One region of the Shewanella sp. MF05956 genome, then DNA from elsewhere that is predicted to be linked to it. Evidence: predicted binding sites of a transcription regulator. Region 1 holds the regulator's gene; each other region holds the start of a gene.
The links. Region 1 encodes sigma-54, which starts transcription at its own class of promoters, with help from an activator protein. Its sites were predicted from a motif close to GTTGGCACGNNNNTNGNNT; they were not measured.

Region 1 (7,546 bases):
AACAAGCAGATAAAACCATGAGCCAAATTACCTTAACAGCTGAAAACCTAGCCAAAAGCTATAAAGCGCGTCAAGTTGTAAAAGACGTCAGCTTAACTGTAAAAACGGGGCAGATTGTCGGTTTACTTGGCCCTAATGGTGCCGGTAAAACAACCACGTTTTACATGGTTGTAGGGTTAGTCAAAAGTGATAAAGGCCGTATATTAATTGATAATGACGATCTCACCGCTGACCCAATGCATCTTAGAGCCCGTAAAGGGATTGGTTATTTACCACAAGAAGCCAGTATTTTTCGAAAACTCACCGTGCACGACAATATCATGGCGGTGTTACAAACCCGCAAAGAACTCAGTAATGACGAACGTATTGAACAGCTCCAGCATTTACTGGAAGAGTTTCACATTACTCACATTCGCGACAGCCAAGGCATGTCATTGTCTGGCGGTGAACGCCGTCGAGTCGAAATTGCCCGAGCACTCGCTGCTAACCCTAAATTCATTTTGCTTGATGAACCTTTTGCGGGTGTTGATCCGATTTCGGTTATCGACATTAAAAAAATTATCCAACAGCTAAAAAGTCGTGGATTAGGCGTACTGATCACCGACCATAATGTTCGCGAAACACTCGATGTATGTGAAAGAGCTTACATCGTAAGCCAAGGTAATTTAATTGCCGAAGGAACACCTGAAGAGATCTTGAGCAATCAACAAGTTCGAGCGGTGTACTTAGGTGAACAATTCAAGCTATAGTTAGGTTATATACCCAAACAACCTGAAGATACTCGATTTCAGCAAGAATTTACACGCGTTTAGGCAAGGCATTGATTGCGGTTAATGGTCGTTCCCTTTCCAAAATCAATAACACAGCATGAACGCGTGTAAAACTTGCCCCTTGGGAGTTTCACCGTGTTCCCACTACGTTGTTGCGTTAATTTATAAGGTGCCTACATTACCGCATTAACGCGCCTAGTATTGAAAACACGGTGAAGCTCTGAAACACGTATCTTCAAGTTGATTGGGTATACGCCTTTTAGCCTATCTAATTCATTCCATTGAACGATACCTAAATTGCGTGAAATGTCATTGACGTACGTGACACCCCATTACAGTTTTTCGAGATTGTTATTTTTATGGAAATCATCTAGGGATAAGCGGTAAATGAAAGCGTCACTCCAACTTAAAATGGGTCAGCATCTCACTATGACCCCTCAATTGCAGCAAGCCATCCGCTTGCTGCAATTATCTTCATTGGAGCTACAGCAAGAAATCCAACAGGCGCTGGACTCAAATCCATTGCTTGAAATAGAAGATGAATTTTCTCAAGCTAAAGATCCCTTAAAAGAAAGTCGCGATCAATCAGACACAGACTTCAGTGACAACAGTAATGTGAGTGTCGAAAAAGATACTTCAACCATCGACACCACAGAATCCATCAGTAAAGAAACCATGGACGACATGCCCATGGACACGACCTGGGATGAAGTCTATACCGCCTCACCGATGTCAGGGTCTGGTAGTGCCAGCATGCGCGACGATGATATGCCTTTTCAAGGGGAAACCACCGAAGGCTTATATGAACATTTAGAGTGGCAAAAAAACTTAACGCCATTTTCAGACACCGACCTTGCCATCGCAACAGCCATCATTGACGCAATAGATGAACGCGGCTATCTAACCCAAAGCACTGAAGAAATACTAGAAGCTATGGGCGATGAAAATGTTGAGCTTGATGAGGTTCAAGCGGTGTTAAAGCGAATTCAACATTTTGACCCCGTAGGTGTTGCTGCACGTGACCTTAGTGAATGTTTACTCATTCAACTGTCACAATATGCAGACTCAACCCCGCACATTGAAAATGCGCGAATGCTCATCAAAGATTATTTGGATTTAATCGCTGGGCGTGACTTTAGATTATTAATGCGTAAAACGCGTTTAAAAGAAGATGAGTTACGTGATGCCATTACCTTAATTCAATCTCTTAATCCGCGTCCTGGCTTATTGATTACTGCCGTCGATGACGAATACGTGATCCCTGATGTCACAGTATTTAAAAAGAATGGCCGTTGGGTTGTTGAACTCAATCCAGATAACATGCCTAAAATAGGTGTTAATCAGCAATATGCAGCAATGGCTCGCAGCAGTAAAAACCCATCTGATACTCAGTTTATACGAGGTCATTTGCAAGAAGCTAAATGGTTTATCAAAAGCATTGAAAGCCGTAACGATACCTTGTTAAAAGTAGCCAATTGCATTGTGCAATTCCAACAAGGGTTTTTCGAATATGGCGAAGAAGCCATGAAACCTATGGTATTAAATGACATTGCTGAAGCCGTAGAAATGCATGAATCGACCATTTCGCGCGTGACCACTCAAAAATACATGCACACCCCACGAGGGTTGTTTGAGTTAAAATACTTTTTCTCTAGCCATGTCAGCACTGATGATGGCGGAGAGTGTTCATCGACAGCAATCCGCGCATTTATTAAAAAGTTGGTTGCAGCAGAAAACCAGAAAAAGCCGCTTAGCGACAGCAAAATGGCTCAACTACTGGCCGAACAGGGCATAAACGTTGCTCGTCGTACGATTGCAAAATACCGTGAGGCAATGATGATACCGCCCTCAAACCAACGTAAGAGTTTATAAATCACTCAACAATGGAGAAGTGTAATGCAGATCAATTTATCAGGGCATCATGTTGAAATAACCGAATCTTTACGTGAATACGTTCAGGAAAAGTTTTCAAAGCTTGAACGACACTTCGATCAGATCAATAATGTTCACGTTGTACTCAACGTAGAAAAATTACAACAAAAAGCAGAAGCTAAAGTCAGCCTAAAGGGCGGAGAAATTTTTGCAATGTCAGAACATACAGACATGTATGCAGCAATAGACGCCCTGATAGATAAGCTCGATCGTCAGGTAATTAAACACAAAGAGAAGTATACAAAACACTAACGATGGAACTTTGTACCATCCTGCAGCCGGAATGCACCACCTGTGCCACACCGGGCAGTAAGAAAAAGGTACTGGAACTTATCAGCGATTTAGTCGCTGCCCAGTACCCGACCCTGTCTTCGCAAGAGGTGTTTGAAAGCCTTATCGCAAGAGAAAAAATGGGTAGCACAGGTATAGGTAATGGTATTGCAATACCTCATGGCCGATTAACGACAATCGATCACCCTATTGCGATCTTTGTAAAATGCGAAGAACCCATTTCGTTCGATGCCATCGATAAACAACCTGTCGATATCTTATTTGCATTATTAGTTCCTGCAGATCAGTGCCAACAACACTTAAGCACCTTATCCTCGATGGCCCAAAAACTCAGCGACAAACAAGTACTAAAACAGCTGCGTAAAATCCACGATTCAACAGAACTCTATCAGGTAATTACGGCATGAAACTTGTTATCGTATCAGGACGGTCAGGCTCAGGTAAATCAGTAGCATTAAGAGTACTAGAAGACCTAGGCTATTACTGTGTTGATAACCTGCCATTGCCGCTAATTGGCACCTTATTGGCTCAGTTAAAAGGCAGTAATGACCTAGTAGCGATTAGTGTTGATGTGCGCAATATTGCCGAACAAGGCAAAGTGCTTCAAGAACAACTTGAAATACTGCAACCTGATACCGAAATTACCAGTTTTTTCTTAAACTCTAGCGACAAAGTTTTACTTAAACGCTACAGCGAAACCCGCAGATTACACCCGCTATCTAAAAACCATATTTCATTACAAGAAGCGATTAAATTAGAAGGCCGCTTACTCGAACCTATCGCCAAAATGGTTGATCACTATGTCGATACATCGGCACTCAATATTTACGAGCTAAGCGATCAAGTAAGACAAATATTGCTTGGCAGTGTTGATAAAGAGTTAGTGATTAATTTTGAATCGTTTGGCTTTAAACACGGTATGCCGACCGAAGCAGACTTTATGTTCGACGTGCGCTTTTTACCTAACCCGCACTGGGAAATAGAATTAAGACCATTAACAGGTCTTGATGAGCCTGTGCAAGAGTTTCTTGGCCGTCAGCCTCTGGTGAATAAGTTTATTTGGCAAATCGAAAATCTATTCGAAACCTGGATGCCACATTTAGAGCGTAATAATCGCAGTTATTTAACCATCGCCATCGGCTGTACAGGCGGACAACATCGCTCAGTTTATATCACCGACCAACTCGCTAAGCGATTTAGACAAGGCAGTAAACACACAGTCAACGCCCGCCACAGAGAGCTAAATATCAGTGAAGATCAGCTTTAGTCCTATGTGGAGTGCTAGCCATGCTTGAGCGCCAAGTCACCATCTCAAATAAATTAGGTTTACATGCACGAGCAGCCACAAAACTAGCGATACTGGCTGCTGACTTTGATGCTGAAATCACCCTAATTCAAGCAGACAAACAAGCCAGTGCCGCTAGCGTCTTAGGATTGCTCATGTTGGAAAGTGGCATCGGAAAAATGATCACTGTCACAGCAACAGGTCCAGACGCAGCAGTGGCATTAGATGCGGTGTGTAATTTGATTAACGATAAATTCGATGAAGGCGGCTAACGCGTCGCACTGATTATCTAACAGCACTTAACAAACGTCAGTTGTACTCTCTCGTGGCATTTTTTGACAATGATATTCAAGCTTACAGCCCACTATTCATCAATTACCATTCATCGTATACGACTCACATTTCACGGTAAATTATTTACCGCTCAAATTGAATATAATGCCTTATATATCATTATGCCTTAATCAAAAACCACTGGACACATTCAGTGTGGTCACTTGTTAATGCTGATTGGTATTCCCCCTCTTCTGTCGTGCGCTGACTAAAGTACACTTATTCTTTAACGTTGAGAATGACGCTCTTAAGCAGTTTTTAAGCGCGTCTTCAATGAACATTAATGCACTATTATTTATCCTCATATAAATGACAAACGTAATGTCCTCATTTTGTCATTTACATAACCTTTTACTGCCATAAATTACCGCCATAATGCCTCTCAATAAACAGCCATCACCCTAAGGCTAGTTCACCAAATTAGTGCAATTGCACCAATTAAAACAAACGAGCCAATATTGCAAAACACAATAACGACTATAAATAATTGTTTTTAAACAGTTTAAATTAATTTAAAAAGTTGGCATACAGTTTTCATATAGAGAGAGGATACCTACTAAGTAGTAGTTTAATTTTTAAGCAGTCCATTGTCATTTGTAGGAGATAGCGATGAGTAAAATGAACCTAGGTCAGAACATCAAATCAGTTAATGGCATGGTCGCTAAGCTGGTTGAACAATGCCGTCAAAACATTTTTTTCTTAGCGCATCTTGGTTGCAGCCAATGGGATGAAGTTGAATCCCGTTCAAGCAAATACAAATAAAGCATTAAGGAATAAATAAGATGAGTATTTCAACTGCGAGACACTATCCAATGGACTTTCAACATCAAGTGATTAGCGAAGTTAAGGTACATAACCGCCTATTATCTGATGTCGCCAAACAATATGGTGTGTCATCAAAAACTGTATATAAATGGGTCAAATATAGCGAAAGCCATAAAACTGAAAAACGCGGTGCAATAATGTCAGAGATCGCTCTTTTACAGGAAAAAATTACTCAGTTAAGTCAACAATTACAAACAATGGCAAGTTAAGCCAAAACCGTTTTGGCAAGGATGTATGAGTGTGTTGTCAGTTGGTCCCCCAGCGAACTGATAATACAAAGCAAATAGCAACAACATCATACTAATAATAAGCGCACAACATCTTGCATCCTTGCCGCTTTATTTTTTACCGTTAATGCCGTGTGTTGTTGTAACGAACACAGTCATTAACGCGACAGTTCAGGCGTTATTGGGTCCCCAGACTCTATATCCAATAACGTCATTTTTATTCGAGTAGATGCAATGCGATTCATTTAACGCCGCTCTACCCATGTTATGGCAAGGATGTTTGACCGTATTATCAACTCGCCCCAGCATGTCGATAACACAGCAAACAGACTAATAACAATAAGCGCACAACATCTTGCATCCTTGCCGTTTTATTTTTTACCGTTAATGCCGTGTGTTGCTGTAACGAACACAGTCATTAACGCGACAGTTCAGGCGTTATTGGGTCCCCAGACTCTATATCCAATAACGTCATTTTTATTCGAGTAGATGCAGTGCGATTCATTTAACGCCGCTCTACCCATGTTATGGCAAGGATGTTTGACCGTATTATCACTCGCCCCCAGCATGTCGATAACACAGCAAACAAACTAATAATAAGCGCACAATATCTTGCATCCTTGCCGCTTTATTTTTTACCGTTAATGCCGTGTGTTGCTGTAACGAACACGAGTAATTAACGCGACAGTTCAGGCGTTATTGGGTCCCCAGACTCTATATCCAATAACGTCATTTTTATTCATGCCATTGGCAGAATTGAGCTTTAGGTCATCAATAATATCCTCTAAGAAGGATAAAGAGACTTGAGCAATAACGACAAAAAGCGCAAGCAATGCAAACAAAAGCCCCAAAGCAAAGGATGCTCTGGGGCTTTTATTTTTATCACTCTATAAAGGGGTGTTTATCCCCCTAAAAATAGTCAATTTCAATACTCGCTAACGCGTTTCTGTTTGTTCTAGCCAATACATCACTTTATGTAAAAAGGCCCCTTTGTCTATCGGCTTAGAAATAAAGTCATTCATCCCTATGGTTAAGCACCTTTCGCGATCGCCAGCCATTGCATCAGCTGTCATCGCAATAATAGTCACTTCAGCCATAACGTCGCCAGCATCCCCGTTGCGGATAAGCTCTGTAGCTTTATAGCCATCCAATATCGGCATTTGTCCATCCATTAAGACTAACTGCAACTCATTTTTATGTTTGATGTTCTGCAAAAAGGTTATTGCTTCGGCGCCATTATTGGCAGTATGGACAATCACCGGTAATTCTTCTAACAACCCTTCGGCTACAATCCGATTAATTTGGTTATCATCAACCACTAAAACGCTGTACTTTTTATCTTTGACTACTGGAGTATGATTGTCATCAGGTTGTGCCAATAAAGAAGTATTTTCACTGTTTTCACTTAACAGTTTACGGTAAACATCCATCAGCTGAATCGGCAGTACAGGTTTAATTAGGTGCTTACAATGAGCATTTTCAAGCATTGTAACGTCTACTTCATCGCGACCAATCATTAGCAACAAAGCACCTTTTGAGGCTTGGTAATGTTCGAGCCATTGCTTCGTTTTTCCCGTCACTAAACTGTTATCAACAATCACTACATCTGCATGTTGTAGTGCATATTCATCGACAAGGTGCTGATACGATTGAATGAGGGTCGCATTGGCAGAGCACGACTCACAATGTTTTTGCATCATGCTGGCCGTTAGTTTATCAGCAATAAAAATCAGCACAGCTTGATTAGCCATTGGTAACACTATGGGGTTGTTGTGTATGTCGCGATTTTGTTTAGCACACACGTTAAACGTGAAGGTACTTCCTTGGTCCAACACGCTACTCACGCCAATATCGCCACCCAGCAAGGTGACTAATTGCTTAGA
Region 2 (7,546 bases), on a different contig from region 1:
ATCAAACAATTGCATTCGTTGAATTCCTTCTTTAAATCAATAGCAGATACATTGCTATACATTCACTGTCAAAAAATTATCACAATTGAAATACAGCAATAATTATTCCAAGAAATTAATAGATGGACATAAAGCTACTATAAGAGACTAGAAAGCAATTTACTACTTGATTGTAAAGTAAATAAATCGCTTATCAGTGAGTATAAACCAGATAACTAATGAGGCAGGGAAGTCGACTAAAAAAAATGAAAGCTTAAGCTTGAAAATGAGAAAGGAAATATATGGTCTCCCCACAGGGACTCGAACCCCGATCGGCCGCTTAGGAGGCGGCTGCTCTATCCTGTTGAGCTATAGAGAGACCCTGTGATTATACTGAGTTTATAATTGATTTAAACCCTTTAAATTTAACTGCTTATTTCTTAACCTGGTTTATTAGCCTAGTTTCTTAGCTTGAACTCTTAACCTTACTCTTAACCTTATGCATGACGGTCATGATGATCAGTTTTTAATCGCGATATCATTTACTTGGATATTGTCTGCTGCATCGATGCCGTCAAATATGGCTGTGGCGCTGTCTTCACTGACTTGCTCGATTACCACACTCGCTCGGCTTTTGCTGGCGATGGGGCGCATGGTGTTTAAGCGATCTGGGATATTTTTTTGCAATACTATCTGAAACTTATCACCCATTTTTACGCCATTTTTGCGGCCTAAATTGATGATAACTCTATCGCCTTGTCTGGCAACAATTTGGCCTAATAGTGGCCTGCAATTTAACTGGTTATCTAACGTCAGTATGCTTTGTTGAAAGATTTCAATAATAGACTGGCCGTAGGATGAGCGCCAAAAACGTTGATTAGCCGGTGACACCACTTCTTGTTTTTCAAATTCCCAGGGTGCCGATGTGGCAAAAGTTTCTGTCCACACCACTTCGCCGCTAATACCATGATAAAGAGTGAGTTTTATCATGAATTGTCTTAGTGGGTATTCTTCACTGAAACCTAAAAAACCACTTTCGGCAGGCTCAGTTGAAATATCAATAATATCGGGTTGTAGTATGTACTGACTTTCGGTGATTTCGCCTAACCATGTCGGGATGCGGTAACCTCTAAAATTAACCAATTGGTTAGTATTATCAATTTTTTCATTGGCGTGTACACGAGCAAAACTATAACGAGACTGAGCATTGATCATCTTGCCGAGTTTTTCGGTTATCTGTTGTTCAAAATTGGCCAGTTGCCCGTATCGAAGCTGAGCGCGATCTTGAAGATAAGATTGCGGCAACATAATCGCGGCTTTTAATGATTGGCTTTTGCATTGGGCGTTAGGTTCTGGTTCGGTGAGTTCTAATTGCAAAACCACTGTGATGGTATTTTGGCTGATCATTTCGCTCATCAACTCAACATTATTAGCCGACCCCATACGCTGAATTTGAAACGTATCCTGGGTTAATCGCCCCTGATCGATTGATTGCTCACTGGAAAAATTAACCCCCGCTTTTAAGCTCGCATAATTTAATGCCTGACTGATGGCATCTTCGCGGGCTTTATCGATATCGCCATTGACAATTTTAGCTCTGCCGGTGACCTCGACTTGTTCTGCAAATGCCGTGTTAACCTGAAAAAAGCTCCACAGTAACATCAGTGCAAGCGCGAATGCTTTATGGCTGGTTGCTTGTTTAATAAGGCTTGTTTGCGTCGGCATACGATGTCCTAATGTCAAAAAATCGTCAGTTTTGCCTATTAAGGCACATAAAATATTACGACTAACGCGATAGTGTTTAATTAGTATAAATTAAGCAAAAATCGCGCCACTAACATATTTATGTGCATTTAAGCCTTTAAGGATTAAATCTAGTAAAGCTTTTACGCTATTTGCCGATACAGATTTAGCGTTCATTGACGGCTATGTCGCAGTCAATAATGGCTTAAGCATCAATCTTGCACGTTTTGATTGAGTGCCATTAATGCAACATATCGCGTCGGCGACATTTTTAAAGGAATCATCATGATTAACAGGCTTATCACCCCAGTTGCTGTACTTGCGTTGTTGTCTGTCGCAGCGTGTAGCCAAACGCCTAACCCGGCGAATAATTTAGCGTTTAATAATGATGGCAAATACGTCAAAGTTAAAGATGAATATAACGTTTCTCATAAGCAATTAGCGTACGACATTCAAGATGCCGGCTTGGCGCCAAAAGGCCAGATTAATGTATGGGCCGAAAAGTTAGTCAATGAATTGGTTGTGCAAAATGATGCACTTCGCCCTGATCAGCCGTTATTAATCACTACGCCTGTTTTAGCTAATAATTTAAATGCCACCAATGAGCTGGCCTTACAATTACAACAAGGTTTGTTAGCCGCGTTTCATGCGCACGAATTTAATTTAGTGGATATGAATGTCGCCACCAGCTTGCGTGCTACGGAGCAAGGCGAATTTATGTTAAGCCGTGATTGGCAATTATTGCCATCCGGTTTACCTGTGGCACACGTGTTAGTGTCAACCATGACCATGACCCCTGAGGGCATTGTGTTTAATGGCCGCGTTGTAAACGTCACCAACAACCGCGTTTTATCGGCAGTGCAATCTTTTGTCGCTGCGTCAAGTTTGTCTGGTTATTTACAAGAGTCTGAATTAATCGAATCTCGTAATGGTTTGCTGTACCGTCATGAGAAAAAAGGCGATAGCCGTTATACCGTATTGGGAGATAAGCTATGAAGTCACTGATGTTCGTTATGATTTTGGTGCTACTCGGCGGCTGCGTCAATAAAGATAAATATGTGCAGTGGGAAACTGAAGCGCCCTCTTCATTCCCTACGTTAACAGCGGTAGGTTATGCACCGCTAGCGACGCAACCTAGCCCTGAAGCGTCTCACCGTATTTTAATGGCAATGCAAGCGTCGAAAATTGCCGCCTACCGTGAACTCGCTGAACAAGTTTATGGTCAAAAGATTTCAGCTAACAGCGATGTCAGTGAGTGGTTATTAACTGACGACAATATTAAGTCCAGCGTCAGTGGCATTATTCGCGGCGCGAAAGTGGTTAAGACCTACCCTTCTGGTGAGTTTTATGTCACTGAGTTAGCCTTAGACTTTAAGCAAGTATGGCAATTGTACGAACAACAGAATCGCCCTAAACGTGTTAAAAAAGTCACTTATTTTTAAATATGCTCCTCTAAAGTCAAAAGCATTACATCCACAGGGTGAGATCGCGAACGTTTTATGAACAAATCGAAGGTATTTATCAAACTACATTTATTCGGAATGTTATCACTTCATGAATGATTGGAAGTGATTCTACATTGAAATCAATTATTGTGAGCGAAAAACGTACACCCATGTGGTTACCCTGATTACATCCAGTGTACACAACAGACTTGATAATTAATGTATAATCCTAATTGTGTTAAAACCAATTTACATGCTAATTTTTATTTACTACCTAGGGACTCATGATGAGTGATTTATTCACTAAAAACATGGACATTATTGAAAGCCGATGGCCACTTTTAGCACCATTAATAAAAAACCAATCAATTGAGCATTTTGATGCTCAATTAATAACTGGCAATACTCAAACAATTAGCGTAGATGGCATACAGTTAAGTAGCCGTCATGATAGAGTTAATGAAGCTAAACGGTTAATCAACTCTTTACCTAAAAATACTCAAACAGTTTCAATTTACGGTATTGGAATGGGTGATTTACCTTCTTTTTTGATTGATAACGAATCAATATTGCAAATTAAAGTTTATTTATTCAGCTTGTCACTTTTCAATCTATTGATTTGTTATACAGATCAAACTGAATGGCTAACAAATCGAAAAGTTGAGTTGTTAGAACCGATAAATATAAACACCTTGGATAAAGTGTATTTATCATCTACACCTGATTTAATCCTTGTTAATGATAAGTATGCTAGAATAAGAGACTTAATCATTTATGATAAAAATATTGATTATGTGAACGGTAATCACGAAAAACAACGGCGAGAAATCAACACTAGATTTATTGAAAACCTTAATTACTTAAAGCTGGATAGTGACATCTCAGAGTTAAAAAAAAAATACCACAATCAAGAAGCTCTAATTATTGCAACTGGGCCTACACTCGAAAAGCATTATGATTATTTGCTAAGCCTTCAAAGCCTAAATGAAACGAAGAAACCTTTACTCATCGCTGTAGATACCGCTTTAAAAGCCTTAAATAGCAGAAACATCATCCCAGATATTGTTATTACTCTCGATTATCATATTACTGAAGCATATTTCCCTAAAAATATATCTCCTAGTATTAATTTAGTTTATTTCCCAACGTCTTCTTTGGATGTTATAAAAAAATGGAGCGGTTCTAGATTCAATGCATTCCAACAAGGAAGGACATACAGCGATAAAACTTTATCTAAAACAGAATTATTTAGCAGTGGAAGTATTGTCCATCCAGCTATAGATCTTGCTGTTTACTTAAACATTAAAAATATAACATTATTAGGTTGTGACTTTTGCTATCCAGGTAACAAAACACATGCTTTTTGGGATGATGGTGCATTAGGAGTAACATTAAAATTCCATAAACATCATTGGGTTTTAAATGGCAGAGGTGAGAGAGTTGCTACAGAGTTAAATTTTAGAGCATACTTAAGAAGCTTAGAAGTTTATATAGCGTCTAAACCTGAAGTTAATTTTTATCAATCTAGCTTAGAAAGCGCTTATATCGAAGGCACAACATTCAAAGAGTTAACATTATGACAACATCCATACTCGTATCACAACTAGTAAAAACATCTAATCTTATGAGGTCTGGGAAAGAAGCTGAAGCAGCTCAACAGTTTCACAAATGCATTGATTTACTTGAAACTGAATTGATAAGTCATAGGAATCAACAATCTATAATAAATATTCTACCATTGATCCTTGCTGCTCAAGAGCGAAACGACTGGCTCTCTCTGGCAGACTTTTTAGAATATGATTTAGTTGAAATGCTATGTTATTAGAACCGCTAATTGTAACGACTGAAGGAATATTATCTGCCTACTGTAATCATGTCTATTTCAATATCGTACCTGTATTTAGGACTACTAATATCAATTGATTTGCTACTTGTCACATATGAATCAACAATCACTACTCACTGAAAAGCAATAGTATATCGAACAACGGATTGGTGACTGTTTACACAATGACGGAGATCATCAATGGCTCCAAGATATTGCCCAAAGAACATTAATGATCTCGTCTTGTAAGAACTAATCCTATAATCGAACATTTTTAAACTTTTTCTGTGAATTTTAATAACTTCCTAGAGAGCCATTCATAGTAGAGCTCATTACCATGGATCCAGTCGTGCTGACCATCTGAATACGATACGTTCGAAACATATTCCATTGGCTCAGTAATTTCCTCGTCAAATAATCTAGCTGCATCAAAGAAAGGAATATCGAACTGCTCCAATACATAACGAAGTGCACTATGATATGCATAGATTATTTTCGAAGCAGATTTTGACTCATCAAAGTACTGAGAAAAGGGCGGATCTGAGACCACGATTACATTATGCCCATTGTCTTTTAGTGATATCAATATAGATAATTGTTCAGATTGATCTTCATGGAAAAAATCTACAAAATTTTGTAATCCTAATGGATTATTAATTCTACTATCTTGCGCTTGTAACCAAGCTGCAAATCGAGCAGCATTTTGATGCGTTTGCAATCCAATATTACTAATAATAATTGATTGTTCATTATGACCTAACTTCTCATGAGATTTTATATTTAGTAATGCGGAAGCCCAAAGCTGCCTAGAAGGTGCATTTTCCAGAGGGACAAAATATTCTGTTTTACAAAGCGCAAATTTCTTTTGAGCAAATCCAGAACCGTTCATGATCATCCCACCAGAAAAAGGAGTATTCAGAGCTTTAAGTGCAGTTGATAATTTCCCCATATGGCTATCACCGACGAGTGTTATTTGCGTCAAAGCTTGGCTTTGTGATGATTGAGATAATAAACTGAAAGCTTCGAGCTGTTCTTCTTCACATGCAATTTCATTGATTGCACTACTAATTGGTGGCTTAATCAATGTATTACTAACATTTAAAGCGGTTTGAAAATGTTTCATTACGTATTCAACACCACTTGCGGAAACCGTCCTTCTATTATCTTCGAATCTAAAGTCATTATTTGAATTAACTGAAATAATTTCAAATGAAGGGAAATAGTTCATATCTTCAAAAGAATCAGAAAGGTAACCAGCAACTGCCCGCAACACCGCTTTTGAATATTGACTCGCGACAAGGATGTGTTTATCTGTAGCCGTCGCCGTTAGCGGCACAGGTGATACGGTAAGTATAATATTAAGGTTAGGATTGAGTTCTTTCAAACATTGATGGATTTTTAACAAATCTGACAATATTTCATTATAATTAAATTCATGCAGCTTATAAATTTCTTTATCAAATTTTCCCGCAATAATTCCAGGGCAACTTGGGTAGTATATGTTATTACCATCTTTCCAAGCTTCGGTTAACCCTAAAGTAAAAATAAGAGTGTTTGTTGAAGACAAGGTACTAATCAACTCTTCCTTTGCTTCAAGACGAGAATACTCTAACTCGCTTTTCGATGTAAAACCTTGTGGATAGACATTTGGCCTGAGTAAATCAAGATAGGTGTCAGTTTTCTGGCAGTAATATATATCATGTTGATGATTTTCATTATTATCTAACTTTAGCCACTGCAAAAAGCACCGTGGTGTATAGATGTTTCCTAAAGCAAAACTAGATACTTGGGTAGAATCTAATTTGCTTTGAATAAAAGGATAATTATTGTTTATTAACCACTTACCTACATGTTGAGCAAAGCATGACCCTATGGAGGCGATTGCTCCTTTTTTACAGTCAATTGCTAGGTTACTAAGTAATTCAAATTGTTCTGTTCCTAAATTGACTTGTGCAACACCAGTTTTCCAAAAATGCTGTTGCTTTTGTAATTCATATGGCGATAAATTTTTTGTTGTCATCGTTTTATACTCATTGTTATGAAAGCTAGATGCCAATTATTAAACAATTTAAAAATTATGCACATTTTGCGCCAGCATAGCTGTTATATGAAAGACCTTTTCAAGATAGTTGATATTTATTTCTTAAATTTATGATAATTTACTTATTTTCGAATTTATTGTTAATGAAAATTTTACTAATAGAATATTAATTTAATTGTTCCGACAAAAATGCCGCTGATATCAGCGGCATTTTTTGCTTTAAAACGTTCTATCTATCTATCAATTTAAAACGTTAACTTAAACACCAAGCCAAATGCGGCCTGGTCTTCTATGTCTTCGGTGACATCAGGCTCGCTCAGTTCCATTTCGCCGCCAAAGTAGTAACCGGCATAGGCGTTTACACTCACATTGTCGGTGGCTTTCCAGCCTGCGCGGACAAAAGCAACCCATTCGTCGATCTCAATGGTTTGATCGTCATCTGCTATCAAAAAGCGCTCTGTCCGTTTTGAACTACCGATACCAAAATCAATATCTGGGCGATACTGATAGCTC
Region 3 (7,546 bases), on a different contig from region 1:
TGTCGTAATATTCAGGAATAATATCCAGCGTTTTAATCGATGTGCCTTCCATTGCATCTAATGACGCCACGATATCACGGCTTCTAAAGGCTAAATGCTGTACACCAGGGCCGTTATATTCACCCAAATATTCATCAATTTGATTTTTATCGTTGCCTTTACCTTCGTTAATCGGGATGCAAAAACTGCCATCTGGCGAACGTAACGCATAAGAGACCAATGCGGTTTGCGCACCGCTAATGTCAAAGTAGCGTACTTCGGTAAAACCAAAGATATCCTTATAAAAATTCGCCCATTTCTCCATGGTGCCTTTGTAGACATTGTTGGTTAGGTGGTCGACTTCCATAAAGCCTTTTTCCGGCGTGACAATTGGTTGCTCTAAATCGACAAAGTCGGTTTGATAGATATTGTTTTGCTCGCCAAAAGTGTCGATAAAATAAATTAAGCTGTCGCCAATACCGTAAATGGCTGGGTAGGGCATGTCTTTGTTTGCATCATCTGCAGGTTTAGCGCCGCGATTAACCGCTTCTGTGAATGCAAAGTCAGCATCTTCAACACGCCAACCCATCGAGCAAATTGCTGGGCCGTGCGATTTAGCAAACTCAGCAGAAAAGCCTGAGCGACCTTTATTTAACAAAAAGTTAATGTCGTTTTGTTGGTAATAAACGATGTCGTTGTTTTTTGCTTTTTTTAACATCGAAAAACCAAAATCAATAAAGACCTGGTGCATATATTCTGTATCTGGGCTGGCAAATTCAGTAAATTCGATGCCTAAAAGTCCCAGTGGATTAAGTTCGCTAGCCATTTTGTTTTCCTTTTTGTTATGTCAACACGCCATCACTCTTTGGTGACTTTGGTTAAATATAAACGCGGTCTTAGTTTTCTAACCAAGAGCGGTTGTAATCATCACTCATGCAATTTTTTACATGAGTTGTTAAGTTAAGTGGGTTGAAGGTATCTACCATCACCGCATATTCGTAAGTTTCTGTTTTACCAATCGAGGCTTCGGTGCGGCCAGGTTGTGGGCCATGCGGTACCCCTTTTTGATGTAACGTCATGTAGCCTGCTTCAATCCCGGTACGGCTCATAAAGTCGCCGTCAACGTAATAAAGCACTTCATCGCTGTCGATATTGTTGTGGTAATAAGGTGCCGGGATCGACTTTGGGTGGAAGTCGTAAGGGCGCGGCACAAAATTACAAATCACGAAATTGTGTGCGCTAAAGACTAAATGCTCAGATGGCGGTAAATGAATTTTGCCAACTTTAGGTGCATACTCGCTAATGTTAAACGCCCATGGGTACACACAACCGTCCCAACCGACTAAATCAAATGGATGCCATTGCAACATCATTTGTTGATAGCGATCGCCAAACTTACACACTAAGGCAAACTCGCCTTTTTCAACCACTGCATCGGTTAAGGTTGGGGTGCGAATATCACGTTCGCAATAAGGTGCAGATTCAAGCATTTGGCCGTATTCATTTCTAAAGTGTTTTGGCACTTCCACCATTGACGATGATTCAATCACAAACAAGCGTACGTTTTGATAATCATTAAAGGTTAATTGGTATGTGGTACCGCGGGGAATAATCAAGTAATCCCACTTTTTGGTGTTAATAACGCCGTACTCGCTTAACAGTTGGCCTTCACCCTCGTGGATAAAGACCACTTCGTCAGCATAAGCATTGCGGTAAAACTCAGTTGTGGGCTCAGTGACCTTGGCGGTATACATCGCTACATCGTTATTGAAAAAGATTTTATTACGGGCACTAAAAAAGTTGCCTTGGCCATCGGCCTGGCGCGAATCCAATTTATAGTTTTGAATTAAAGGATCTTGCCATTGCTCACCGTGCCCTAACGTATAAGGCTTAACATCAATCGCCTTTGTTGGCATGTTATGGTGATACTTGTTGGAATAAATATTTGAAAAACCGTGAGTTGAAAATAACTCTTCGCGATAAAGTTCACCATTGTCTTTTTCAAAGGCGATATGACGCTTAGTCGGAATGTGTCCTTGCTTAACATAGAATGGCATTTGATATTCCTATGGTTAATCGACTGCGTGTGACGCGGCTGAATGTTGATTATTGTTATGGCCTAATCGCACTGGGCAAACCAATATGTGATCTTATTAACAATTTAGTGGTAAAGATCCACAAAAAAAAGAATAATAAAAAGCTTATCTCAATCAAATTAATAGATGGTTACGTTAGCTTTACACAAGTGTATTGATAACAAGACACTGGAGCGGCTATGCGAATTGATATTGATGCGTTTAATGTACTGCAAGTCCTTGTTGAAGAAGGAAGTTTTTCTAAAGCGTCGGAGCGATTACATAAGGCTCAGTCTGCAGTGAGCTACCAAGTTAAAAAATTAGAACAACATTTAGGGGTGACTTTATTTAATCGTGATCATTACCGCGCAGAGTTAACGCCGGAGGGAAAGGTGATTTTGGCTGAAGGCCAGCGTTTATTGCAGCACTTGGCTAACATAGAACATCTTGCCAGCAGATTCAGTCAAGGCTGGGAACCCAAGCTTGAACTGGTGATTGATGGTGCTCTGCCCATGGAGCCGATCATGAGTGCTTTAAAGCTGATGTCTGAACATAACATTCCCACTAAAATCCAGTTAAATATGGAGTTTTTAGGCGGGGTGCAACATCGGTTTGAGCGCGATCAAGCAGATTTAATGCTAGTTAAAGATTATCGAACGGGACCGTCTTATCTCCCTAAACCGTTACCGACTATCACCAGTGTGCTGGTGGCTTCACCCATGCATCCTTTGAGTCAATTGCACAACATCAGCCTACCTGAATTACAACAGCATGTTGAGCTCACCATTGAAGATTCCTCTCCGAGTAAACGAGCACGTGATGAAATGCAATTTGGTGGTGATAAAGTGTTTTATCTCTCTGGCTTTATTATGAAAAAGAATGCCTTATTAAAAGGCTTGGGCTTTGGCTGGATGCCTGATTTTTTGATCACAGAAGAACTCGCTAACGGTCAATTAACGCAAGTGGATTTTATTGGTGGTAACCGTTTTAGCTTCACGCCACAATTAGTGTCAACGCTAGAGCGGCCATTAGGCCGAGCAGGCCAATTATTTACCGAACTTATTTTGCAAGAATTTGCCCTGTATCAACAGCAACAAACTGGCTTTAGTGGTACAGGTTTAGGTTAACTGGTATTAACAATAATCACTTAGACATATTATGTCACAAAGTTGGCGTGGGAAAAGTGGTTACATCTTGTTAACCTAAACCTAAACCTAAGGCACAGCGAAGATAAATATAAACGAGTAACATTCATTTTTAAGGAGCAAAAAATGACCAGAAAATGTCACGAAGTCGATTACGAAATTATTGGAACCAGTATGCAGTTGGTCGAAATAGAATTAGATCCTAATGAAGCCGTGGTTGCTGAAGCTGGGGCAATGACATACCTAGAAGAAGATATCTCATTTGAAGCGAAAATGGGTGATGGCTCAGAACCGGAGTCTGGCTTTTTTGGTAAATTATTGGGTGCAGGCAAGCGTGCTATTTCAGGTGAGGGGATCTTTATGACTCACTTTACCAATGAAGGTAATCGTAAACGTAAGGCTGCATTTTCAGCGCCGTTTCCTGGCACAATATTGGCTATCGATCTTGCTGAACATAATGGCGAACTGATATGCCAAAAAGACAGTTTTTTAGCGGCAGCGTTGGGCACCCAGGTTACGATGAAGTTTAATAAACGCCTTGGAGTCGGCTTTTTTGGCGGTGAAGGCTTTATTTTGCAAAGCCTTAAAGGTGACGGTATGGCGTTTGTGCATGCGGGTGGCACTTTAATCAAAAAAGAACTGCGCGGTGAAACATTACGTGTCGATACAGGGTGTTTAGTGGGCTTTACCCCAGGGATTGATTACGACATTCAACGTGCAGGTTCACTTAAATCAATGGTGTTTGGTGGTGAGGGGTTATTTTTAGCGACCCTGCAAGGACATGGCACGGTATGGCTTCAAAGCTTACCATTTTCTCGCATGGCAGATCGTATTATTGCTCACGCACCTTCTAGTGGCGGCAAAGACCAAGGTGAAGGTTCGGTGTTAGGTGGCATTGGACGCATGATTAATTAACAGTTGATTGTATGTGAATTAATTAAAAAAAGGTGACTGAATTTAGTCACCTTTTTTATTCATCTCTACTTTTGGTTAATGGCGTTATTTGGCCGTTTGGCCGAGCTTAACAATGTGCTCAAACTCATTGGCTGTAACTGGTTGCACACTTAACCGAGCACCTTTGGTCACTAACACCATGTGTTGTAATGTCGGGTCACTTTTGAGTTGGCTTAGCGGAACTAATTGATCGAGTTTATGTGTAAACTGAATATCTACTTGCCACCAACGTGGTTTACTTGGGTCTGACTTAGGGTCAAAGTAGCGAGATTGAGGATTAAATGCACTCGCATCAAGTTGCGGTTGGCTGACAACGCTGGCAATCCCAACAACACCTGGTACTTTACAGCTTGAATGATAGAACAGAACACTGTCACCCGCATTGATGTCATCACGAATAAAATTTCGTGCTTGATAATTACGGATCCCTTGCCATGACATTGTATTGTTTGGACTATCACGTAAGTCATCAATACTGATGTCATCGGGTTCAGACTTCATTAACCAATATTTCATGCATTACTCTTTTGTATTTATTATTGGGTATACATTACCATCCACACAGCAAAAAGCCGACAACATGATGTTATCGGCTCTATGGTAAACGTCAGTTTATACTGGTTTTGTTACAACTGTTTGGCCAATTGGCGTTAGGCTTAACAGTGCTAACTTAATGTGTTGTATCGCAAATGGAATGCCAATAATGGTCACAAAGCAGGCCAGGGCATGGGCTAAATGACCAATCGCTAACCATATACCAAAGAACAAGAACCAAATGACATTACCGATTAAGCCGAAGCTACCGGTGCCGAGATCTTCATTACCCGTTAAGTGTTTACGATTCACACTTTCTTGGCCGAATGGCCAAAATGCCATTTCGCCAATCACGAAACACGCACGGCCAAATGGAATACCAATAATACTGATAAAGCACAACAGCCCAGCAAGCCACCAGGCCAAGCCCATCACAAAACCGCCTAAAACAAACCAAGCAATATTAAACAGCAAACGTAAAAGAGACATTGTTATTCCTTATTAGAAGCTAATGTACATAACCTGTACCAATTACTCTTAACTAAGCGATTTTCATGCCAAAGTGTTAAGTATATGCTTTTAATGGGTTTTTGTGATTTTTTGGCGTTGTTTTAGATTGGCTATAGTGAAAAAAACAAATCAAACGGTGAGTTTTATCATTTTTTGGTTAAAATACTCATCTTAATGATTTTGAGATTGATCATGTTTACGACAAGCCCTGTACAGCAGATGTTATTTGAACAAAGACGTATTTTTGTGAAACGTGATGACTTATTGCATCCCGATTTTAGCGGTAATAAGGCGCGCAAGTTTTATCATTTTTTATCGCAAGATTATTCTCATGTTACTCATCTGGTAGGATCTGGCTCTGCTCAAGCAAACTCATTATATTCAATGTCTGTATTAGCTAAGCAACGAGGCTGGCAATTTGATTATTACGTGAGTCACGTAAACGACTTTATTATTCATCACCCAAAAGGTAATTATGCAGCGGCAATCGCGAATGGCGCCAATATTATTGATGTCAGCAAACGGAAACAGGCTGACCAATATCAACAGATGCATTTAGATGACGTCGTAAAACAAATACTAGAGTCCAACAATTCGCAGTTTTGTTCACTGTTACACATTCCTGAAGGTGGACGCTGCGAATATGCTGAAGTAGGTTTAGCAATATTAGCCAACGAGATCATCGATTGGGCTCGATTAAATAACATCAGTGAATTAAAAGTTTTTTTACCCTCAGGTACAGGAACAACTGCCGCGTATTTAAATAAGCAACTCATACAACAATTAGCCTGTATTGATGCAACCCAACTCAATATTGAGGTGATAACCTGCAGTACTGTAGGCGGTGATGGCTACTTAACAGAGCAATTTTCACAATTAGTCGACAAGGTGTATTTTCCGACAGTAGTCAATGATGGCCATAAATATCATTTTGGTAAGCTCACTAGGCGCTGTTTTGATATGTGGAAAACTGTGTGTGAGTCTGGCATTGAGTTTGAGTTACTCTATGATCCTGTTGGATTTTTAGTGCTAAAAGATTATTTAGCTAAACACCCGCAGTGGCAAGGCGATATTGTGTATTTACATCAAGGTGGGGTATTGGGGAATCAAACGATGCTACCAAGATATCAACGTAAATTTGCAAAATAGCGATAACTAAACGCAAAAATGTAATGAGTTTTTTAATGAAAAACTTATTGAAATATCGATGGGATTTTGTAAAGGGTAATTCATTTTGCTCTGTTTTAATAAACATCGGTAAGTGAGAGGAGAATACCGAGAAATGAGTTTATTAAATAACAGAGCAAATGATTAACGCGATGCGTTAGGGGTATTACTTACTTGCAGATATTAACCATTTCATGAAGTTTATTGCTTCAATACGCTTTGAAAAGGTTTTTTTGTTTTTACCTAGGCTGTCGGTAAAAGCAATTGAATTTTTGTTTGACGAAATTGAATTAACTGGAAAGCTAACTGAAATTTCATGTCCATTTATGTTGTATGACATATGTCACATTCCTTATTTGTGCTTATCACCCTTGGGTGAAAAAATTGTTCAATATAATATCCTTGGCATTTTTTAGTGGTGCGAAAGATTAACTTGTCGAGATTTAACTTAACCTATTCTGAACTCACTAATCAAGTGTTGTTTTATAAATAGTTGATTAAGATAATAAAACCTAATCACTATTGTTTATACTTTTCACTTAACGGAGTAAGTTGAACATAATTATATGACAGTGTTATGACGGATAAAGTTTGTTGATAATGTTCATACAAACATTGGCCATGTCATGGTCAATAAAAATGAGCAGAAGCTTGTCTTGGGTTTACGAAGGAAGTTGAGCAGACTTACAGGTAGGTACCAAAATTAACAAGATTTTTAAATCTGTATGGATTCTATACTCACTTTTCGTTTATAGCAACAACGTTTTTCATAAAAAAGACAAATAACATGCATTTTTTGCTTGATTACCGCTATAAATATTATATTTTCAATTGGTTTTTATTTTAAGTTGATGATTTAAATCGCGATAATGTTATTATCGCGATTTACAGCAACACCTAATTAATAAAGTAACTCACCAATAGGATTGAGTAACTTACTGATGCCTTTTGTAAAGTACAGTGGCGCATCTACGATTGTGTAACATAAACAACCTTCAGTTGTTTTAGGTGAATGCTCGTGGTCTTGGTCAAGCAACATAAAGTCACCTGGTTTGTAAGTGTTGTAACAATCACTAAACTCACCAGCTAGCAATAACGTTAACTCAGAACCTTTATGGGTGTGATCCGGTATTTCACCGTTTGCCGCAATGTGCAACAAGCTTGCTCTTGCTTGTGGTTCAC
Region 4 (7,546 bases), on a different contig from region 1:
CACTCGGCGGATCATCTGACCGGTTAAATCTTGGAAGTCTTGCGCCATCAATATCTGAGTGAGCAATTCACGAAGACGGTTAGAATCATGCTCGCTATTAGACATAAACTGCTGAACATCATGACAAAGTGATTTAAATTCACCCAGTTCGATGTCGCGACGCATCAGTTTATCCCACATAGGCGTTACAGATTGAATGTTGCTTATAATGGTATCGGCCAAAGGCAAACATTCTTCAACCGCATCCATGGTTTTATTAGCAGCTTGTTCTGTCATCTCAATAACATAGTTTAATCTTTCTTTAGCATCCGGAATTTCAGTGTTCGCTAATTCAGATAAACGGTTATCAACTTGGAAATCTTTTAGTGCGCTGTGCAATTGGCGAGTGAGTTTACCGACCTCTTCAAACAGCTCACGCTGCAGAGGAGTCGCTAAATCTCTAATTAATTCGTCAGCTTTACCTTGCTCTCCCGCCGATAGCAGTTCAACAAGTTGCTGGGCCTGTTCGAGAGTAATTAACCCCGATATTGATGCCTGCATGACTTATCCTTGCTTAAGCGAGTCGTTCAAAGATTTTGTCTAACTTTTCTTTTAACGTAGCGGCTGTGAACGGTTTAACAACATAACCATTAACACCAGCTTGAGCCGCAGCAATGATTTGCTCACGCTTAGCTTCAGCCGTAACCATTAATACAGGTAAATGTTTTAGTGAATCGTCTGCACGGATTGCTCTAAGTAAATCAATACCCTGCATTCCCGGCATATTCCAGTCGGTTACAACAAAGTCAAAATGACCTTTTTGTAACATAGGTAGGGCTGTTGAGCCATCATCTGCTTCTTGGGTATTATTAAATCCCAAGTCTCGCAACAAGTTCTTAATGATACGTCTCATTGTTGAAAAATCGTCAACAATAAGAATCTTCATATTCTTGTCCAAGGTTTCCTCCGGTGAGCTGACACTCGTTTGCTCTATAATTAGTTATTATTCTTGTGTCCAATGCTTGAGTTTGGCTTTTAGTCTGAGCATGGCCTGACTTAATATCTGGCTAACTCGCGACTCACTTACCTCAAGGATGGCACCGATTTCTTTTAAGTTTAATGCTTCGTCATAATATAACGACAGCACTAAAGCATCTCTTTCTGGCAAGGTTTTAATTGCTTCAACCAGTGCAGATTGGAACTGAGTCTCGGCGAGAGAATCAAAAGCTTCATTTGGGGATTCGTCGTCTGTGGTTAACACATCCTGGGAAACACCAAGGTCTTCTATGCCTATGATTTTACCGACAGAAACATCATTTAAGATATGATGGTACTCATCGAGAGACATATCAAGTTTTTCAGCAATTTCTGTGTCTCGTGCATCGCGCCCTAACACTTGTTCAAGTTCGTCAATGACATGGGCTACACGGCGATTATTACGATGAACTGAGCGTGGAACCCAGTCACCGCGGCGAATTTCGTCAATCATTGCGCCACGAATACGAATGCCAGCAAAGGTTTCAAATTTAGCCCCTTTGGTGCCATCAAATTTTGATGATGCTTCTAGAAGCCCCATCATACCTGCTTGTAATAAATCATCCAGTTGCACTGATGCTGGCAGCCTTGCCAACATATGATGAGCAATGCGTTTCACCAACGGTGCATACTGTTCAACAATCGATGTTTTGTTATCGAACTGAGTATACGCTGCGGCTTTATTCACTCGCTCTCCCCTCTTCTACTGGTTTACGTTGTACTAAGCGTTCAACAAAAAACTCTAAGTGACCACCAGGTTGTTGCGGTACAGGCCAGGTCATAATTTTATTGGCCAACCCTTGGTATGCAATCGCAGAAGGTGATTTTGGAAAGGCTTCTACGACCAGTTTTTGTTTACGAACTGCTTTGCGCAAATTTTCATCGAAAGGAACACTAGCGACAAGCTCTAAGGCCACATCTAAAAATCTATCTGTTACTTTACTGAGTTTAGCAAATAATTCCATGCCTTCGCGTAAACTACGCACCATATTTGCCACAATTTTGAAGTGGAACACACCGTGTTCACGACTTAAAATTTTAATCAGGGCGTAAGCATCAGTAATCGATGTAGGTTCATCACATACAACGATTAATACATCTTGTGACGCCCGCGAAAAACTCAGCACCATATCTGAAATACCCGCAGCCGTATCAACAATTAAAATGTCGAACTGGGTGCGCATTTCACTAAAGGCACGAATTAAACCGGCATGCTGCGCTGGGGTCAATTCAACCATCGCTTGTGAACCAGACGTGGCCGGCACAATACCGATCCCTTTTGGCCCACGGACAATGATGTCATCTAATTCGGCATCGCCAGACAAAACATGAGATAAATTTTTCTCTGCACGGATCCCTAGCATCACATCAACGTTGGCTAAACCTAAGTCAGCATCAAGCACCAGTACACGCTTGCCCTTTTCGGCTAATGCGACTGCGGTATTAATTGATACGCTTGTTTTACCGACTCCGCCTTTACCACCGGATACGGCAATTACTTTAACTTTATCGTTATTTGGTTGATTCATCATACGTAAACCACTTGCTTGATCCCGAGTCATATCTTTACTCAAATGCATAGGCAGTGTCATTTGACCATGCCGTGTCTTGTGACGTTGGTTGTTCTGTTTCGTTTAATGCGGCTAGTGCTTGTTTGGCTAATTCTAGTGTATCAGCCACTTTCATGTCTTCTGGAACACGTTGACCGTCAGTAACATAACTCAATGGTAACTCATTTTGAATCAATACGCTCAATGCACCTGCAATTGATACTGATTCATCTAATTTAGTCAAAATAGCACCCGATAACGGAATGCGTTTAAAGTGTTCAACTGCATCTTGCAATACACGACGCTGGCCAGTGGCAGACATCACTAAATAACTGCGAATTGGGATCCTACTATTTGCAGTCAAATTATCAAGTTGTTGATAAAGACGCATGTCTCGTTGTCCCATTCCCGCAGTATCAATTAACACTAGCTTACGATTTCTAAATTGATATAAAATCTGCTCTAATTCGCTTAAATCATGTGCTTGCTTAACAGGGCAGCCCATAATTTTACCATATGTCGCTAATTGCTCATATGCTCCAATTCGATAATGGTCTGTCGTAATCAACGCGACTTGTTCAGGACCATGATGTGCAGCAAACCGCGCAGCAATTTTTGCTAAAGAAGTCGTTTTACCGACACCCGTTGGGCCAACAAAAGCAACTACACCACCACGTTTAACAATATCATCACCTTGATTATCAAGTAAATTAGCTAAACTTTGTGGTAATGCTCGCACTAAGTCTGCTGGCGTGTAGTGTTGGCTCAGCCCAGCTAGTTTAGCAGCAACAGCGGGAGAAAACTCAGCTGCAATTAATTTACTTTCTAACATGGCGCCAACTGGATCAGAGCGCTTTTTGTGATCTTTCATTAAAGAAGACACCTGGTGGGTCAGTAAGCTTCTTAACGATGCCATTTCCTCACGCAATGAGTCTAGCTCGGCAGATTGATTTTTATTACTTTTATTGGGTTTTTCAAGATGATTTACCTGTGGCGCACTTGGGGTAGGCTTAGCCGTTTTAGCCCCTTGTAATTGGCGAGCCCATTCAGGTAACTCTGGTTCATCTTGATGCACAGACATTTGCTGTGCCATGCGATTGTGCTGCTTTTCAAGTAATGCTTGTAACGAGTCCGCTGCAGGCGGTGGGCTCACTTTTGAATGTGCCTTAACGGCAGGTTTAGCGCCCAATGAAACTCTATCTTCACTGACATCCATAAAGCTATTCGTTGGCGCTTGCGACGCCATAGCGGCTTTTGGTTCGTCATAATCAACCGCGGCAACAATTTCGATGCCACCAGCCACTTTTTTATTAGACATAATGACAGCGTCAGACCCTAAGGTGTCTTTAACTTGTGCCAATGCTGCACGCATATCTTTGGCAAAAAATCGTTTAATTTTCACGTACGCACCTCTTTAAACTGACGTTATCACTATTGACCTACTGCAGAAACAATTCTGATTTGTTTCTCGTCGGGGATTTCTTGGTAAGAAATCACTCGTAAATTTGGAATAGTGTATTTAACAAATCGTGACAGCGTGGATCTCAGCATACCAGATGTCAATAATATGGCTGGTTGCCCAACCATTTCTTGCTTCTGTGCAGCATCTAAAAGTGACTGCTGCATGCGTTCTGCGAGTCCGGGTTCAATATTTGGCCCTTCTCCACCTGTCGCCTGCATAGACTTATGCAACATCTGTTCCAACTCAGGCGCCAATGTAATGACAGGGATTTCAAGTTCTGGTCCAGAGATCTCCTGGACTATCATCCGTTTTAGGGCGATACGCACTGCGGCTGTCAATACTTCAGTATCATTACTCTTACTACCATACTCTAATAACGTTTGGACGATTGTGCGTAAATCTCGAACCGATACACCCTCATTTAATAAGTTCTGCATGACTTTAACCACAGAGCCTAAAGGCATAACGTCGGGTACAAAACCATCTACTAATTTTGGTGAGTTCTTTGCCAGCATATCCATTAACTGCTGCACTTCTTCGTAGCCTAATAGTTTAGCGGCATTGTTGCTTAACAACTGGCTAATATGGGTTGCGACAACGGTCGCGGTATCTACCACTGTGTAGCCTAATGTTTGTGCATGCTCACGTTGCTCTGGCGAAATCCAAACGGCCTCTAAACCAAATGCAGGATCGCGAGTTTCAATACCGTCGAGCTTGCCATAAACTTGACCTGGGTTAATTGCCAGTTCACAGTCATGTCTCACTTCGGCTTCACCCACCACAACCCCCATCAATGAAATCCGATAAGCATTGGGTGATAAGTCTAGATTGTCACGAATATGCACTGCTGGCACTAAAAATCCTAACTCTTGAGATAATTTCTTACGAACACCCTTAATACGGCCTAATAATTCGCCACCCTGGGATTTATCAACCAATGGAATTAACCGATAGCCGACTTCAAGACCGATGGTGTCAACGTGGCGCACATCATCCCAGCTCAAATCTTTAGGTTCTTTATCTTTGGCTTCCGCAGGGCCTTTAGTCGCGACGACTAACGCGGCTTGCTTTCTTTCAATATTACGTTTGTAAACAAAATAAGCGGCGCCGGCGGTGATAAATGCAAACGTTAAAAATGCCACATGCGGCATGCCGGGTACAATACCCATAATAAACAGTAGACCTGCGGCAATCGCTAAAGACTTATGATTGTCAAACATCTGACTCATCATCATCTGGCCCATATCACCAGATTCATTTTGACGCGTTACCATTAAGGCCGCAGCAATAGACAATAGTAAGCCAGGTATTTGCGCCACTAAACCATCACCAATGGTCAGTAAGGTATAAATTTCTACCGCACTTGAGAAATCGAGATCATGTTGCACTATACCAATAACAAAACCGCCGAGGATGTTGATCACTAGGATCATAATACCGGCAATAGCATCACCTTTTACAAACTTAGATGCACCGTCCATTGCGCCATAAAAGTCAGCTTCACGGGTCACTTCAGCACGGCGAATACGCGCTTGGTCTTGAGTAAGCGTTCCCGCATTTAAATCTGCATCAATGGCCATTTGTTTGCCGGGCATTGCATCGAGGGTAAAGCGAGCACTCACTTCTGCAATACGCCCAGCACCTTTAGTTACTACAGCAAAGTTAATGATAATTAGGATAATGAACACCACCAAACCCACAGCATAATTGCCGCCAATTACCACAGAGCCGAAGGCTTCAATCACCTTACCCGCGGCATCTCCACCGTTATGGCCTTCTAACAATACAATTCGAGTTGAAGCGACGTTTAACGCTAATCGCAACAACGTCGCGACAAGTAACACGGTAGGAAAGGCAGCAAAATCAAGGGGTCTGTCGGTATAAATCGCGACGAGTAACACCACTAACGCTAAGGCTATATTGAAAGAAAACAAGATATCGAGCAAGAATGGCGGGATAGGCAAAATCACCATCCCTAATGCAGCCAAAACTAATACAGGCGTACCGATACCTTTAAAAGTAGATGGTCTTATTTGTTTAAATTGCCCAAAAGCTGCTTTTGCATCCATATTTAGATGAACCCTTTCTGTCAGTCTACTGCGTCAATGGACTGTTAATTGACGCGAATAAACTTAGAAAGCAAGAATTAAGCCAAAAATAGCATTATCTAAAAACACGCTGAGCTTAATATTTTAAATCATCGGGGATAGGCTGTTTGTAAGGAATAGGTTTAGGCTTACGTCCCTTACCTTTTTGATACTGTCTGAGTTGAAACACGTAGGCTAATACTTGAGCTACTGCAGTAAAGAGCCCTTCTGGCACTTGTTGGTCAATCTTGGTGGTATGGTAAATAGCCCTGGCAAGAGGAGGAGCTGACACAATAGCGACGTTATGTTCACGAGCAATTTCTCGTATTTTAAACGCAACATCGTCTACGCCTTTGGCAATTAAAAATGGAGCCGATGAACGGGTCACATCATATTTAACCGCTACTGCATAATGCTCGGGGTTAACCACAATCACATCCGCTTTTGGCACTTCTGTCATCATTCGGCGCTGAGCCAATTCATGCTGCATTTGCCTAATACGCCCTTTGACTTCTGGTTTACCCTCAGAGTCTTTATATTCATCTTTGACTTCTTGCTTGGTCATTTTAAGCTGTTTATTGTGATTCCAAATCTGGAACGGCACATCAATAATGACAATCAGCAACATTGAACTGCATAAAACAATAAACATCCATACCAGCAGATCTAACGCATGGTACACATTACCCGGCAAATGGTCGTTCGATAACATTAAAATATCGTAAAAATAAAACCTTAATAAAAAATATGCCGACAGCGCAACAACAGCAAACTTAGCGATACCTTTAGTTAACTCAACCAACGCTTGAGTACCAAACATGCGTTTAAAGCCATTCATCGGATTAAGCTTACTGCCTTTAGGCATAAATGCTTTGACCGAAAAAGACATTCCACCTAATACGATATTGCCTAAGAAAGACACAAACGCCAACAATACAATAAAACTCAACAGTGGCCAGGCAAGCTCATTACCCACGACGCCCCAAACACGAAACATCGAGTTGGTATCGAATATTTGATCGCGCTCCATGGAGAAAATTTGTTTCATGATGTTGTAAAGACTAATCGCAATAGAAGGTCCAGTCATGGCAAAACCTACTGATGCAGCCAATAACACCGCGGCGGTTCCGAGTTCTTTTGAGCGAGCAACTTGACCCTTTTCACGTGCTTGTTCAAGTCGCTTACTGGTGGGTTCTTCTGTGCGTTCTTGACTGCTGTCATTTTCGGCCATTTTCCCTCCTTAGAACACGATTGCAGCGTCGGTTTGACATTGAAGTTGTAACACATCACACATCAACAGCTGTGCCGCCTGCCAGACTTCATCAAAATGCGCCATGATAGGGCCAAGGGTTAACCATAAAATCAGCAAACCACTGACCATGGTAACGGGGAAACCAATAGAGAAAATGTTTAACTGAGGTGACGCTCTGGTC

Region 2: a site for sigma-54 is predicted at 1,797-1,815, ahead of AC19MX_RS01995 (flagellar assembly protein FlgT). Genes of this name have one in related genera too.
Region 3: a site for sigma-54 is predicted at 5,231-5,249, ahead of AC19MX_RS09875 (YccF domain-containing protein). Genes of this name have one in related genera too.
Region 4: a site for sigma-54 is predicted at 6,164-6,182, ahead of flhA (flagellar biosynthesis protein FlhA). Genes of this name have one in related genera too.

The regions. Positions count from the first base shown of each region.
Region 1 covers NZ_JCAYNV010000003.1:263,520-271,065, forward strand. The annotation lists gene lptA (lipopolysaccharide transport periplasmic protein LptA) at 1-21, shown strand, start outside; gene lptB (LPS export ABC transporter ATP-binding protein) at 18-749, shown strand; gene AC19MX_RS04875 (RNA polymerase factor sigma-54) at 1,158-2,642, shown strand; gene hpf (ribosome hibernation promoting factor) at 2,667-2,954, shown strand; gene ptsN (PTS IIA-like nitrogen regulatory protein PtsN) at 2,957-3,400, shown strand; gene rapZ (RNase adapter RapZ) at 3,397-4,260, shown strand; gene AC19MX_RS04895 (HPr family phosphocarrier protein) at 4,281-4,550, shown strand; gene AC19MX_RS04900 (hypothetical protein) at 5,221-5,373, shown strand; gene AC19MX_RS04905 (transposase) at 5,394-5,645, shown strand; gene AC19MX_RS04910 (ATP-binding protein) at 6,599-7,546, opposite strand, start outside.
Region 2 covers NZ_JCAYNV010000002.1:15,439-22,984, forward strand. The annotation lists gene AC19MX_RS01985 (UDP-N-acetylglucosamine 4,6-dehydratase) at 1-15, opposite strand, end outside; tRNA gene AC19MX_RS01990 (tRNA-Arg) at 283-358, opposite strand; gene AC19MX_RS01995 (flagellar assembly protein FlgT) at 499-1,704, opposite strand; gene AC19MX_RS02000 (FlgO family outer membrane protein) at 2,008-2,718, shown strand; gene AC19MX_RS02005 (LPP20 family lipoprotein) at 2,715-3,164, shown strand; gene AC19MX_RS02010 (motility associated factor glycosyltransferase family protein) at 3,455-4,747, shown strand; gene AC19MX_RS02015 (hypothetical protein) at 4,744-4,992, shown strand; gene AC19MX_RS02020 (GSCFA domain-containing protein) at 5,267-7,012, opposite strand; gene AC19MX_RS02025 (autotransporter outer membrane beta-barrel domain-containing protein) at 7,279-7,546, opposite strand, start outside.
Region 3 covers NZ_JCAYNV010000007.1:188,757-196,302, reverse strand. The annotation lists gene hppD (4-hydroxyphenylpyruvate dioxygenase) at 1-805, opposite strand, end outside; gene AC19MX_RS09895 (homogentisate 1,2-dioxygenase) at 876-2,036, opposite strand; gene AC19MX_RS09890 (LysR family transcriptional regulator) at 2,255-3,181, shown strand; gene AC19MX_RS09885 (TIGR00266 family protein) at 3,326-4,114, shown strand; gene AC19MX_RS09880 (EVE domain-containing protein) at 4,199-4,669, opposite strand; gene AC19MX_RS09875 (YccF domain-containing protein) at 4,766-5,176, opposite strand; gene AC19MX_RS09870 (1-aminocyclopropane-1-carboxylate deaminase/D-cysteine desulfhydrase) at 5,390-6,346, shown strand; gene AC19MX_RS09865 (ChrR family anti-sigma-E factor) at 7,266-7,546, opposite strand, start outside.
Region 4 covers NZ_JCAYNV010000016.1:60,653-68,198, forward strand. The annotation lists gene AC19MX_RS16835 (protein phosphatase CheZ) at 1-540, opposite strand, end outside; gene cheY (chemotaxis response regulator CheY) at 554-937, opposite strand; gene AC19MX_RS16845 (RNA polymerase sigma factor FliA) at 983-1,702, opposite strand; gene AC19MX_RS16850 (MinD/ParA family protein) at 1,695-2,576, opposite strand; gene flhF (flagellar biosynthesis GTPase FlhF) at 2,581-3,966, opposite strand; gene flhA (flagellar biosynthesis protein FlhA) at 3,996-6,095, opposite strand; gene flhB (flagellar biosynthesis protein FlhB) at 6,211-7,344, opposite strand; gene fliR (flagellar biosynthetic protein FliR) at 7,354-7,546, opposite strand, start outside.